DNA from 2 places in the Sphaerisporangium sp. NPDC004334 genome. Region 1 is predicted to be linked to the other one. Evidence: riboswitches for the same ligand, from Rfam matches in the RefSeq annotation. Region 1 holds a riboswitch; the other holds the start of a gene.

Region 1 (6,998 bases):
CAGTCCGCCGCAGCTCCCTCTCGCGCCGCCCACGCCCGTCCGGCGGACGTGACCCGGCAGAGCGTCATCGACCGGGCCAAGACCTGGAACCCGGGCACCCCGCAGCGGGTGCCGTACAGCCAGGGCAAGTACCACAACGGCTACCGCACCGACTGCTCCGGCTACGCCTCGATGGCGCTCGGGCTGAGCGCTCCGGGCCTGAACACCGTGGCCCTCGCCTCGCCGGGCGCGAGCAGCCCGATCGCGATGTCCGAACTGCTCACCGGCGACCTGGTCATCGACGCCATCGGCGACAACAACAACCGGCACGTCGTGATCTTCGAGCAGTGGGCGAACCCCGGGCGCACGTCCTACTGGGCCTACGAGCAGCGCGGCGGCTACGGAACCGACCATCGCGTCCTCACCTACGGCCTGCGGCCGGGCAGCGAGTTCCATGCCCGCCGGCCCCGGGTGTTCGGCGGCGGCGGGACCCCCGCTCCCGGAGGCAAGGTCTGGGTCGACACCTTCGCCGACGCGACGGGCTACCGCGAGCCGAACACCGGCGACCCGCAGGGCACGCTCGACAAGGGCACCAACTACGTCTACTGCCGCGTCCGGGGCGCCGAAGTCCGGCACGGGTCCGCGTTCAACCACTGGTGGCTGCGCACCGACCTCGACCGGACGAACCCCGGTAAGAACGGCCGCGGCGCCTACGTTTCCGCCTATTATCTCGCCAAATGGGGCAACGACGAGGCGAAGGACAATAACGGCAGAGATATCCCGAACTGTTGAGCATTCCGTGAACACCGCGTATTCACCGGGTTGACCGGCGGCGTCGCTCGATAACGGAGAGAAGAGGTGGACGGCGGCAGAACGGCCCGCCGGTCGAATGACCGGCGGGCCGTTTTCCGTGCCGGCGCCGCCTGCCTCGAGGGGAGGAGGCCGCGCCGTCGGCGGGTTCCCGGGTCAGCGGGTCCACTGCGGGTCGCGGCCGAGGTGGCGCAGCAGCTCGGCGGTGGCGTCGTCGGCCGGGTGCGGGTCGAGGGCGGGGGCGTAGGCGAAGCCGCGCAGCGGCTCGGCGAGGACGCGGGCCACCGGCAGCAGGCGCTCGGACAGCTCGGCGTCCAGAGGCGACGGACGGCCGGTGGCGACCGCGATGTCCCAGGCGTGCACGGCGGCGTCCAGCGCGGCGGCGCCGACGGCGACCTCGGCGGGCAGCGCGCCCTGCGGCAGTGGCGTCGGTACGGCCTCCGCGCCGGGCGCCACGGTGGCGAAGCCCCGTGCCGCGACCTCCAGGGCGCTTTCGAGCAGGTCCTTCGGGTCGCCGGGGGCCTGCGCCGCCGGGTCGAACGGGTTCTCCTCCGGACCGCCGGCACCGGTGATCGCGGCGGCGTAGGCGCGCTGGTCGCCGGCGGCGTGCCGCAGCACCTGCGCCACGTTCCACTGCTCGCACGGGGTCTTGGCGGCCCAGTCGGCCTCGGTGACCCCGGCGGTGGTCGTGCGCAGCGCGTTGTGGGCCTGCTCCAGCAGCGACCAGGACGTGGTGGTCATGCGAAACCTCCGAGTTAGAGCGGAACGGATCGTTCTGTTCAAACTATATCGGAACGGAGCCTTCCGTTCAAGCTAGAATGGGCGCATGGAGCCCACGACAGCAGGCATGAGGGGACGCAAGGCCGAGGCCGCCCGCAACGACCGCACGATCCTCGACGCCGCGCGAGCGGTGTTCGTCGCCGACCCCAAAGCGCCGATCTCGGCGGTGGCGCACGAGGCGGGCGTCGGCGTCGGCGCCCTGTACCGGCGCTACGCCGGCAAGGAGGAGCTGCTGCGCACCCTCTGCGAGGACGGCCTGCGCCGGTTCACGGCGATCGCCGAGTCCGCGCTGGCGCGGGACGGCGACGCGTGGGAGGCCTTCACCACGTTCCTGCGCGAGGTCGTCGACTCCGACGTGCACTCGCTGACCGTGCACCTGGCCGGCACGTTCACCCCCACGCGGGAGATGCACGAGCTGGCCGCGCACGCCGGCTCGCTCGCCGGGCGCGTCGTGGACCGGGCCAAGGCCGCCGGCGCGCTACGGCCGGACGTGGTCGCCGAGGACATTCCGATGATCTTCGACCAGATCACCGCGGTCCGTGCCGGCGGCGCCGATCGCACCGCCGTGCTGCGCCACCGCTATCTGACCATGCTGCTGGACGGGCTGCGCGCCGGCGCGCCGGCCACCCCGCTGCCCGCCTCCGCGCCGACCGGCGAGGAGCTCGGACGGCGCTGGCGGCACGCCGAGTCATCCCGCTCCTCGCAGCCCCCGCCCCGCCGCTGACCGGATCCCCGGGTGCGCCCCTGGCCCGCCGGGACCGGGACGCCTGACCGGGTCGTTCTGGCCGGATGCGCTTCCTGGGGGTGATCACGTCGGGGGAAGCCGTGCGTGTCCGCCCGTGTGACGCCGGCGGTGCGTACTTTGTCGCATTTGTGCTCTTTTGATGTGGTATGTACCTTGTTGGGAAGCGGTATGCGTGCCGATGGTCCCACGCCGTCGTGCCCGTTGCCGTCCGTTGCCCACATCGCGCGTACCCGGCGGGACGGCGTCCCGCCGCGGGGACACGCCCGCCTCATCCACACCTCGCGGAACCGGGGACCCCCTTCGCGGAGTGAATCGGAGCACCGGCCCTCGAAGGGACGGACCCACAGGGCACTTCCGCCCGAACCCATCAGCCGACCCGGTAGGCGCGTGGAAGCAAGGAGCGAGCCCTTCATGCCCATCGACCGGCTTTCCTCGATCTTCTCCCACCTCAAGAACCGGCTGGACCTGTCCGGCGCGCGCCTCTACTCCGCCATGGCGGGGGTGATCGTGGCCGTGCTCGCCATCGTGGCGGCCGTCGTGGTGACCGGCCCGGCGGACGCCGCCCCCAGCAGCGCCTCCTCGGAGCGCCCCTACGGCCAGGACGTGTCCGCCTACGAGTCCGACCACGACTGGAACGCCAGCCAGGCGCAGTTCGGCATCATCAAGGCCACCGAGGGCCTGACCTTCCGCGACTCCGCGTTCGCCCGCCACTGGGCCGAACTCGGCAAGAAGGGCATCGTGCGCGGCGCCTACCACTACGGTCACCCCGGCAACGACCCCATCGCCGAGGCCGACCACTTCCTGTCGGTGGTGGACGCCCAGCCCGCCGAGACCGGCGACCTGCTCGTGCTGGACCTGGAGACCAGCGACGGCCGGTCGGTCGCGCAGGTCAACGCCTGGGCCAAGACCTGGCTGGCCCACGTGAAGGACGAGACCGGCGTCACCCCGCTGTTCTACAGCGGCTGGAACTTCGCCGACACCTACGGCCACGGCCTGGCCGAGTACCCCTTGTGGGTGGCCTACTACGGCAGGGCCAAGGGCGACGTCACCCCGCCCGCCGACTGGAAGAGCTGGGCGATCCACCAGTACACCGACGTCCCCATCGACCAGAACGTCTCCGCGCTGACCACCGGCCAGTTGCGCGCGCTCGGCCGCCCCTGAGCGACGGCGCCTCGGCAGGACCGGCAGGACCGGGAGGATCTCCCGGGCGGGCGCGGGTAGTAGCGTCTGCTCATGCGACTCGGCGTTCTCGACATCGGCTCGAACACGGTGCACCTGCTGGTGGTGGACGCCCACAGGGGCGCGCAGCCGCTGCCCGCCTACTCGCACAAGGTCGAGTTGCGGCTGGCCGAGCACCTGCACGACGGTGACGTCCTGTCCCCCGAGGGCGAGCGCGAGCTGCGCCGCTTCGTCGAGGACTCGCTGCGCATCGCCGAGGACAAGGGGGTGGAGGACATCATGGCCTTCGCCACCTCGGCCGTGCGGGAGGCCGCCAACGGCGAGGAGGTCCTGGACCGCCTGCGGGCCGCCACCGAGATCGACGTGCAGGTGCTGTCCGGGCAGGACGAGGCGCGGCTGACGTTCCTGGCGGTGCGGCGCTGGTTCGGCTGGTCCTCCGGGCGGCTGCTGGTCCTGGACATCGGCGGCGGCTCCCTGGAGATCGCCTCCGGCATGGAGGAGGAGCCCGACGTGGCGATCTCGCTCCCGCTGGGCGCCGGGCGGATGACCCGCCAGTGGTTCACCGGCGCCCCGCCCCCCGCCGAGGAGGTGCGCGGCATGCGCCGGCAGGTGCGCGCGCAGATCGGCAGGGTGGTGGGCGATGTGGTGAAGTACGGGCACGCCGACCACGCGGTCGCCACCTCCAAGACCTTCAAGCAGCTCGCGCGCATCGCCGGCGCCGCGCCCTCCAGCGAGGGGTCCTATGTGAAGCGGGTGCTGCGCCAGGATGACCTCTCCCACTGGACCGGGCGCCTGGCCACGATGGACAACGCCCAGCGGTCCGGCCTGCCGGGCGTCTCCGCCGGTCGCGCCCCGCAACTGCTCGCCGGGGCGATCGTGGCCGACGCGACGATGGACCTGTTCGAGGTCCCCGAGGTGGAGATCTGCCCGTGGGCCCTGCGCGAAGGGGTGATCCTGCGCCGCCTGGACACCATGCCCGGCGCCTGAGGTCCGCGATCACGGCCGCCGGGGTCACCGTGCCCGGCGGTGTGCGCGATCGCTCCGCGCACACGGGAGAATCGATACGTCCACCTGCGTGATGAAACGTGTGACCATGTCCGTCCCGGGCACGGTGTCCACCGCGGCGGCACAAAAGGAGGAACGGCGATGATGGCGCTCATCGGAGCGGTCTACACGCTGCTGGTCGTCCTGGCGCTGATGGGACTCGCTCTGGTGCTGATCGCCGTGATGGGGCTGATCTCGCTGGCGCTGCTGGCCTCGACCACCAGCCCCGAGCCCGAACTCGGCGCCGACGGCCGCCCGGTCCCCCGCACCCCGGCCGCCGCCCCCGAGCCGTCCGAGACCTCCGAGCCGTCCAAGGCTCCCCGGCCCTCCGAGATCCCTGCGCCCTCCGAGGCTCCCACGCCGTCCGACGCCGCTCCCAGGCCGTCGAAGGTCTCTGAGCCGTCCAAGGCTCCCCGGCCCTCCGGGACTCCTGAGCCGTCCGAGGCTCCGAGGCCGTCCGAGGCTCCTGAGCCGCCCGCCCGCGGTCCGGTGCCCGGCGTCCCCGGGCGCGGCGCCGGGGGAGGGGGGACGACGCCGGACGCCGGAGCAGGCAAGACGGTGGGGGAGGGCGGGCAGCGGCTGTCGTGGCCGTTCGGGATGCCCCGGCCGGGATGGGTGCCGCACGGAGTGGCCTACGCGCGCGACGCATGGCTTTATCCGCTCCGTCGCTACGGCGAAACCGCTCAAAAGCTGATAGGACGGTAGTCGCGCTAGATCATCTGGAGGATCGCCATGCGGACAAGACCCCCATTCCGCGCCGACCATGTCGGCAGCCTGCTCCGTCCCGCCGCCCTGCTGGAGGCGCGCGAGGCCTTCGCCGCCGGCGCCATCCCCGCCGAGCGGCTCAGGGAGGTCGAGGACGAGGCGATCCGCGAGGTGGTGCGGGCCCAGGAGGAGGTGGGCCTGCGCTCGGCGACCGACGGCGAGTTCCGCCGGGCGTCCTGGCACATGGACTTCATCTACCGGCTCGGCGGCATCGGCCAGGCCGCCGACGAGCGCATCAACGTGCAGTTCCGCAACGAGCAGGGGGTCATCGAGTTCGCCCCCGCCGCGCTGCGCGTCCACGACCGGGTGCGCCTGGACGAGACGATCTTCGGCGACGACTTCGCGTTCCTGCGCGAGCAGGCGACCACGGCCACCCCCAAGCTGACCATCCCCTCGCCCAACATGGTCCACTACCGCGGCGGGCGCGCCTCCGTCGACCCGGCGGTGTACGGCGACATGGAGGCGTTCTGGAGCGACCTCAGCGCCGCCTACGCCGAGGAGGTCCGCCGGCTGGCCGCGCTCGGCTGCACCTACCTGCAGTTCGACGACACCAGCCTCGCCTACCTCAACGACCCCTCGCAGCGCGCCGAGATCGCCGAGCGCGGGGACGACGCCGAGCACCTGCACCTGCGGTACATCAAGCAGATCAACGACGCCCTCGCCGGCAAGCCCGAAGGGCTGTCGGTCACCACGCACATGTGCCGCGGCAACTTCCGCTCCTCGTGGGTGGCCTCGGGCGGCTACGACTTCGTGGCCGAAGCCCTGTTCGGCGAGCTGGCCGTGGACGGCTTCTTCCTGGAGTTCGACGACGAGCGCTCGGGCGGGTTCGAGCCGCTGCGGTTCGTGCCCAAGGGCAAGGCGGTGGTCCTCGGCCTGGTCACCACCAAGCGCGGCGCGCTTGAGTCCAAGGACGACCTGAAGCGGCGGGTCGAGGAGGCGGCCAAGTACATCGACGCCGACCAGCTCTGCCTGTCGCCGCAGTGCGGGTTCTCCTCGACGGTGGAGGGCAACTCCCTGACCCGGGAGGAGCAGTTCGCCAAGCTCCGCTTGATCGTCGAGACCGCCGAGGAGATCTGGGGCTCCTGACCGCCCCGGCGGCCGCGAACGGCCGGCGCCCGCGACGGACGCCGGCCGCGTCTCCCCGCCGCCTGGCCCGCCGCGTGTGCCCGCCGCGTGTGTCGGCCGCGTGTGTCGGCCGCCCGCGTCGGCCGCCCGCCGGGACGGCGGGGAGGTCACAGCTCCTTGAGGAAGCCGCCGTCCACCGCGAAGTCGGCGCCGGTGGTGCTCGCCGAGCGCGGGGAGGCCAGCAGCGCCACCATGTCGGCGACCTCCCGCGGCTCGACGAGCCGGCCGGTGACCAGCTTCATCATCTGCGGCGCGACGGTGTCCATCACGGTGTCGCGGTCGGTGCCGGCCTGCGCGGCGATGATGTCGGCCGCGCCGCCCTCCTCGGTCCACCAGGCGGTGCGCACCGGCCCGGGGGAGACGGTGTTCACCCGGACGCCCCGCGGGCCGTACTCCTCCGACAACGCCTTGGTCAGCGTGTTGAGCCCCGCCTTGGCCGCGTTGTAGTCCACGTTCATCGGCGCCGGCTGGCGGGCGCCGCCGGAGGAGACGGTGACGATCGCGCCGCCGCCCCGGGCGACCAGATGCGGGATCGCCGCCCGGATGGCCCTGACCGCCGCGAACAGGTTGA
Region 2 (6,998 bases), on a different contig from region 1:
CACGAGCCGGCCGGAGGGCACCACGCGCACCAGCCGCTCACGGGTGTACTCACCCAGGTAGGTGACCACGTCCGCGCGGGCGCCGATGCGCGCGAGCAGGCCGCGCGCCACCGGGACGCCCGCCCAGGCGGCCTCGTGCCCGTGGGTCAGCATGACCACCCGCCGGGCCCCCGCCGCGCGCAGTGCGGGCGCGAGCAGACCGAGCGGGGCGGCCGCGCCGAACACGACGGTGTCGCACCCCTCCGACCGCACCAGGCCGGCCGCCCGCCGCGCCACCTCCGGGACCGGCAGCATCAGCGACCCCGCGTGCCGCACCACGCGGTACGGCTGCCGCGCGTCGAACTCCTCCCACCCGCGCCAGCGCGAGGCGTACACCACCACCGACCCGGGCGGCCGCCGGAGGGCGAGCGCGTGCACGAACGCCTGGATGCCGCCGGGCCGCGGCGGGAAGTCGTTGGTGACGAACAGCGTCCTGGCGTGCCCGGGGCCGTGCCCGTCGGGGATCACGGCTCGGGCAGGCCGTTCAGGCGGGCCCAGGAGCGCGCCAGAGCCAGACGCTGCGGAGCGGTGGGGTGGGAGGCGTACATCAGGTAGTCGAAGCCGCTCGGCGTCAGGTCGGAGATGTTGGTCAGCGCCAGCCGCTTCTGCATCGCGGCGAACGTGGCGGCGTCGCGGGTCAGATCCAGCGCGTGGACGTCGGCCCTGGCCTCGATCCGCCGGCTGACGAGGTTCTCGGCCGGCCCCGACAGCACGGTCGCCAGGCTCATCAGCCCCAGAAGCACGCCGACCGCCCTCGGGTCGGCCACCGAGGCGACGCCCGTGCGCCGCCTGAGCGCGGGCAGGGACACCACCAGGTACAGCAGGCAGGCGCCCGCGGCGGCGCCGAGCGCGCCGACCATCGTCCCGTACAGGACGTCCCCGCGCTTGGCGTGCCCCAGCTCGTGCGCGACGACCAGCCTCACCTCACCGGCCGGGGCGCGCAGCAGCGTGTCGTAGACGACGATGCGGCGGGTGGCGCCGAAGCCGGAGACGTAGGCGTTGAGCGCCGTCGTCCGGCGGGAGGCGTCGGCGACCAGCACGTCCTGGACGGGGACGCCGTCGCGGCGGGCCATGGCGACCAGATCGTCGCGCAGCCGCCCGGCGGGCAGCGGCGTGAAGTCGTTGAACAGCGGCTCGACGACCAGGGGGTAGACGAACGACGCCGCGACGGTGAGCAGGAACGCCCCGGCCGCGGCGGGCGCCCACCAGCGGCGGGGGGCGCGGCGGGCCAGCCAGACCACCGCGAGCACCATGATCGCCATGATCACGGTCTGGACGGCGAAGCTTTTGAGCCGGTCGGCCGACCACGCGGGCCACTGCTGGGTGGACAGGCCGTACGCGCGCAGCCGCGTCTCGTACCACATGCCGAGCGGCCATTTGATCGCCAGGCTCACCGCCGAGAGCGCGACGACGCCGAGCAGGGCGCGCGCCCACCACGGGCCCGGGAGCCGTCCCACCAGCCAGGCGCCCACGGGCGTCAGGACCAGCACGCCCGTGACGGCGAGCGTCACGGCCATCGACAGGTACACCGGCACGTTCACGGCCGCGTCGAAGGCGTCGGCGCGCGCGATCTGCGCCGCGGTGAAGTCGCGCGCGGGATCGGGCGCCACGGCGGGCGCGGAGCCCGGCAGCGGGCGCCACGGCGTGCTCACCGCCACCACGGCGGCCAGCGCCACCCCCAGGACCACCAGCGCGCCCCCCGCCGCCCGCACCCCGCTCACGGCTCCCCCACCACCGGGCAGGACCGAGCCGACGCTCGGACCGTCATCCGCGCCACCGGGCGGCACCGAGCCGATGCCTGGACCGTCACCTGTGCCCGGACCGTCGGATGGGCCCGTGCGGGCGTGCGCGTCCGCGCCGGCGCGTGCCCCGGCGTCGCCCGCCGGGCCGGCCACGCGGCCGGTCTCGTCACTTCGCTCCATGCTCTCCCCTGCGCCGCGCCGCCACCGTGGTCATGCGAGCTGGTCTCGGACGTACTCGCGCCAGGCGGCGGTGAACCGCTCCAGGCTCATGCGGAGCGTGCGGGACAGCGCCGCCCGCACGTCCCCGTGCCTGGACTCACGGTAGAGGCTCACCAGAGCGCGTTCGCCGAAGCGCCCCGCGACATACCGGCAGGCGAGCCAGGCCTCCTCGTACGCCTGGGCCTGCCGCGCGGAGCCGGCGGCGAACGTTTCCGGCCCGGGCAGCCGTTCGGGCGTCCGTCCGGCGCGCACCTCGTCGGCCAGTTCGGCCGCGGCCCGGCGCGCCGGGATGCCGGCGTCGAGATAGCCGACGTAGTCCGCGAACCCCTCGACCAGCCATTTGGGCGTGCTCCCGTCGAGCGCCGCCCCGGTGGCGATGTGCGTGATCTCGTGGGCGAGGACGACGTCGCGGCCGGCGGCGGTCAGGCGGGCGAAGGACCGCGGCTCCACGATCACCCGGTCGGCGCCCGCCACCGCGGCCAGGCCGTTCACCTGCGCGGGCGCGGCCAGCACGGCCGCCTGCTCGGTCGTGGCGGGAACGGCGATCAGCGGACGCACCGGGCCCACGACGCGGGCGACCAGCCGGCTCGCCCGGTCGGCCCGGCGCGCCAGGTCGGCGAACGCGGCTCCGGAGGCCGCGGCGGCCCCGCCTCCGGGGACGGGGCCGGCTGCGGAGGCCGTCGCGGCCCGCGAGGCCGTGGTTCCAGAAGCCGTGGGGGCTCCATGGGCGGTGAGGGCTCCAGGGGCGCCAAGGGCATCTGGGGCCGCGACCACGAGGGAGAGGTCGCCGCGGAAGGTCCGCGCGCCGGACCATATCTCCGGATGCTCGCCGATCAGCGTCCGCGCCCGCCGTCCGAGATCGTCCTCGACGGCGGAGGGCCCCGTCAGCACGGTCAGCAACCCCGCCAGGACGGCCCAGAGCCACACGACGCGCATGCGGGAAATCTACCTGCTCGTCCTTCCCGGCCACATCGGCGTCCCAGGGGCGGACCCCCACCAGCCGTCCCGGCGGCGGCCCCGTATCGAGTTCCCGGCGGCACATCGGCCTGGCGGGGCATGGACGCGCGAAGGTTGCGCCCGGTCGTGTCGCGCCTCGCCGATGTGGCGCGGCGCGGACGTGCGAAGGCCCCGTCCGCTCCGAGGGGGGAGGAGCGGACGGGGCCTTCACGACCGGCGCGAGGGGCATGTGCACCACCCGGAAAACGTCTTCGAGGAGCGGGGGCACCTCTCGGAGACGCTCTCCCGGAGGAGTCCCTCGCGCCGATCGGCCTCCGGAACGGTAGATCGGCTTCCGGAACCGCCGGTCGGCTTCCCGAACCGCCGGTCGGTTCCCGGAGCCGCCGGTCGGCTTATGGAACCGCCGGTCGGTTCCCGGGTCCACCGGTCGGCTTCTGGAACCGCCGGTCAGGATCCGGAACCGCCGGCCGGCATCCCGGGACTGCCCGGAGATCGACCGGCTCCTCGTGGGAACCGGGAGCGGATCGGCACGGGCGGCCGGCGCACCGGACCCAGCGGAGCCCTGGATGGGCGGGGGTGGTTCCGCGGGGTCAAGCCGGGGTCGTCCCGCCGGTCAGGCGCCGGGGCGGACGGCGCCGACGAAGGACGCCTTCCGGTAGCCCGACAGCTTGTCGATGCGCACCCGCGCGCCGGTGTGCGGCGAGTGGATCATCTTGCCGTGCCCGACGTACATGCCGACGTGGCCGAGTCCGTAGAAGAACATCAGGTCACCCTGCTTGAGGTTCTTCCAGGACACCTTCTTCCGCACCGTGCGGAACTGGCCGGCGGCGATGCGGGGCAGCTTCACACCGGCCTTGCGCCAGGCGTACAGCATCAGGCCGGAGCAGTCGAAGGCCCCCGGGCCGCTGGCGCCCCAGCGGTAGGGGTCGCCGATCTGCTTCTTCGCCACCGCGACGGCCGTGTGCGCCTTGAACTGCTGCCGGGCGGCCCTGCTCACCTTGGCCTTGCTCTTGGATGTGCGGGAGGCGCTGGATGTGCTCGCCTCGCTCACCGCGGCCGTGCCGGCGGGCTCGGATGCCCCGGTGATGCTCGGTGTCTCGATCAGCCCGGCCGGGCCGTAGACGGACTGCTCTGACGGGCCCTGAGCGGGTGCCGCCGTGGCGGCGTCAGCCGCCGTCGCCTGCGTCGCCACGGCTCCCACGGAGGCCGTCATCGTGAGCGCCACACCGCCGAGAGAGAAGCGGGCAATGCGCGACAGACGAGGGTTCTGGGTGGTGCTGGACAGGATCGCTCCTTGATTCTTCCACTCACGCCTACCGGGTTAGCTGACGGATTCGGGCATGGAAGTAGCCCTACGACGCCAAGGCGTCGATTCACCCCCTGATCCCGCGTTTAGGATCGATTGGGTCCCCGGTTCCGTGCTCCTTGCCGCACGGATTCGGCAGGTCACCGCCCCTTTGGGGTCCTGGCTCGCGCCTTACTGGGGCGACGGCGACCGCTGGATTGTCATGCGTGGAGCCGGTCGGAAGACCGGCTCCGTTCGCGACGGCATGGCGTGCTCGCCGCGGGCCAGAAGTTACACAGAACCTCAAATTGAGGCAAAGCCGTGACCAAGTCGCGTAGATCAAATAAGGGGCTTCTTAATCAGGAAACCCCTGCACAACAAGCGCATCCGTTACCCGTATGTGATTCCCCTCACATATCCCGAAACGGCACCTGACGTGAGTCACACAAGTCACATCAGTCACACCCGTTCAGGGATCTTGGAGGGGGAACGGTCCCCCTAGCACCGCCCGGCGGACCGGGATTCGGACCCCGCATGTCACGCTCCGCACCCGAGACCCGATACCCACGACGTCTGTTCCGCAATGATCCTTCGGCAACAGCGCTTCCGCAATGACAATTACGCAATACCTGTTGTGCAACGTTCGTTGCTCATGTCAAAGTGGGCGCATGGCCGACGAAGACGTACGCACGATCACCGACTCACGGGTGCTGGCCGCCCTGTCGCATCCCACGAGGCGGCGCCTCATGGACGCGCTGAAGGTCTACGGTCCCTGCACCGCCAGCATGCTGGCCGAGCACACCGGGCAGGCCGTCGCCAACGCGAGCCACCACCTGCGCGTCCTGGCCGGCAGCGAGCTCATCGAGGAGGCCCCTGAGCTCGCCCGCGACCGGCGCGAACGCTGGTGGCGACTGTCCTCGGCCGAGCTGCGCTGGAGCGAGTCCGACTTCGGCGGCGACCCCGCGACCGCCGCCATCGCCAGCGCGGCGGCGTCCCTCAACCTCGAACACCACGTCAGCATGGTCCGCGCCTGGTACGCCGCGAGCGAGGACGAGCGGGCGGCCTGGCAGGACGCCCCCTTCTCCACCGACAAGTGGCTGCGGCTCACCCCAGACGAGCTGCACGAGTTCGAGGCGCAGTTCCTGGAGCTCCTCAGCAGGTGGGCCACCCGGGAGATCCCCGACGACGGGCGGCCCCGCGAGCCGGTGTTCGTCTTCGCCTTCGGCGTCCCGGGCCGGCCGTGAACGGCCTCACCGCGGCGGCCGCGCCCGCCGCGTCCCGTTCCCGGGGCCGCTGGGGGCTGCTGCGCGACCGCGACTTCCGGCTGCTGTGGGTCGGCGAGACCACCAGCGGCTTCGGCAGCTCTCTCACCTCGGTGGCCCTGCCCCTGGTCGCGATCACCGCGCTCCACGCGACCACGCTGGAGGTCGCTCTGCTCACCGCCGCGGCGTGGGTGCCGTGGGTGCTCATCGGCCTGCCCGCCGGAGCCTGGGTCGACCGCCTGCCCCGCAGGCCCGTGATGCTGACCTGCGACGCCGTGTCGTTCCTGCTGTTCCTCAGCGTGCCGGTGGCCGCGTGGCAGGGCGTGCTGACCGTCGGCCATCTACTGGCCGTCGCGCTGCTCACGGGCACCGCCAAGGTGTTCTTCCAGACCTCCTACCAGGTGTACCTCCCCTCGATCGTCGTCCCCGCCGACCTGCCCGAGGGCAACGCCAAGCTCCAGGGCGGCGAGTCGGCCGTCGAAGTGGTGGGCCCGGGAGCCGCCGGTCTGGTCGCCCAGGTGTTCGGCGCGGTCACCGCGCTGCTCGCCGACGCGGCGAGCTTCGTGGTCTCGGCACTGTGCCTGCTCGGCATCAGAACCCGCGAGGCCCCGGTGTCGCGCGAGCGGCGGGCCACGACGCTTCGACGCGAGATCGGCGAGGGCCTGCGCTTCGTCGCCCGCGACCCCTACCTGCGGGTGCTCACGGTGTTCGGGGCGGCCAGCAACCTCGGGCTCATGGGATACCAGGCCATCCTGGTCGTCTTCCTGGTGCGCGACGTCGGCGTCGGCCCCGGCGCGGTCGGCGGGCTGATGGCGGTCATGAGCGTCGGCGGCCTGGCGGGCGCGGCGAGCGCCACCTGGGTGTCCAGGAGGCTCGGCAGCGCCCGCGCCATGATCGTGTTCGAGGCGCTCGGCGCGCCGTTCGGCCTGCTCATTCCGCTGGCCCACCGGGGCCCGTGGCTGGCGGTCGCGGTGGCCGGCGGGTTCGTCCTGGTCACGGGCGTGGTGGCGGGCAACATCATCAAGGCGGGCTTCCGTCAGACCTACGTCCCCCGGCACCTGCTCGGCCGGGTCTCCGTGAGCATGCAGTTCGTCAACTACGGCACCATCCCGCTCGGCGCCCTGCTCGGCGGAGCGCTCGGCGGCGCCATCGGCACCCGTCCGTCGATGTGGGTCGTCACGGCCGGGCTCGCCCTGACCGGCCTGATCCTTCTCACCGGCCCCCTAAGGCACCGCCGCGACCTCCCCGCCTCCCCCGACCGCCCCTGACCCCACGACCCACGACCCACGACCTCCACGACCCCCACCCACCACCGGACCAGCCCGCACACCGAGCCAGACCCGTTCGAGCGTGCCTTTCCCGGCGCCGGGTCGGCGGGGCGAGGGACGGCCGATCCGGTGCCGTGTGCGGCGGGCGACCCGGTGGACCCTCGGCTCACGGCCCCCGGCCGTTCGCCAGGCCACCGGTGGGCGAGCGTCCTTGCCATACCGGCAA

The links. A riboswitch is a leader RNA that binds a small molecule or an ion and turns the genes downstream of it on or off. The one in region 1 is predicted to bind cyclic di-AMP.
Region 2: it holds a riboswitch for cyclic di-AMP, as region 1 does, so the genes downstream of both, ACWEN6_RS14735 (C40 family peptidase) here and ACWEN6_RS29510 (glycoside hydrolase family 25 protein) in region 1, are expected to answer to the same signal.

The regions. Positions count from the first base shown of each region.
Region 1 covers NZ_JBSGDZ010000025.1:40,332-47,329, reverse strand. The annotation lists gene ACWEN6_RS29525 (NlpC/P60 family protein) at 1-771, shown strand, start outside; gene ACWEN6_RS29520 (TIGR03086 family metal-binding protein) at 946-1,530, opposite strand; gene ACWEN6_RS29515 (TetR/AcrR family transcriptional regulator) at 1,616-2,293, shown strand; cyclic di-AMP (ydaO/yuaA leader) riboswitch at 2,569-2,715, shown strand; gene ACWEN6_RS29510 (glycoside hydrolase family 25 protein) at 2,726-3,475, shown strand; gene ACWEN6_RS29505 (Ppx/GppA phosphatase family protein) at 3,548-4,480, shown strand; gene ACWEN6_RS29500 (hypothetical protein) at 4,640-5,242, shown strand; gene ACWEN6_RS29495 (5-methyltetrahydropteroyltriglutamate--homocysteine S-methyltransferase) at 5,270-6,388, shown strand; gene ACWEN6_RS29490 (SDR family NAD(P)-dependent oxidoreductase) at 6,535-6,998, opposite strand, start outside.
Region 2 covers NZ_JBSGDZ010000010.1:102,960-109,957, forward strand. The annotation lists gene ACWEN6_RS14720 (glycosyltransferase family 4 protein) at 1-507, opposite strand, end outside; gene ACWEN6_RS14725 (M48 family metallopeptidase) at 504-1,961, opposite strand; gene ACWEN6_RS14730 (hypothetical protein) at 1,992-2,936, opposite strand; gene ACWEN6_RS14735 (C40 family peptidase) at 3,571-4,170, opposite strand; cyclic di-AMP (ydaO/yuaA leader) riboswitch at 4,253-4,411, opposite strand; gene ACWEN6_RS14740 (ArsR/SmtB family transcription factor) at 4,911-5,486, shown strand; gene ACWEN6_RS14745 (MFS transporter) at 5,483-6,772, shown strand.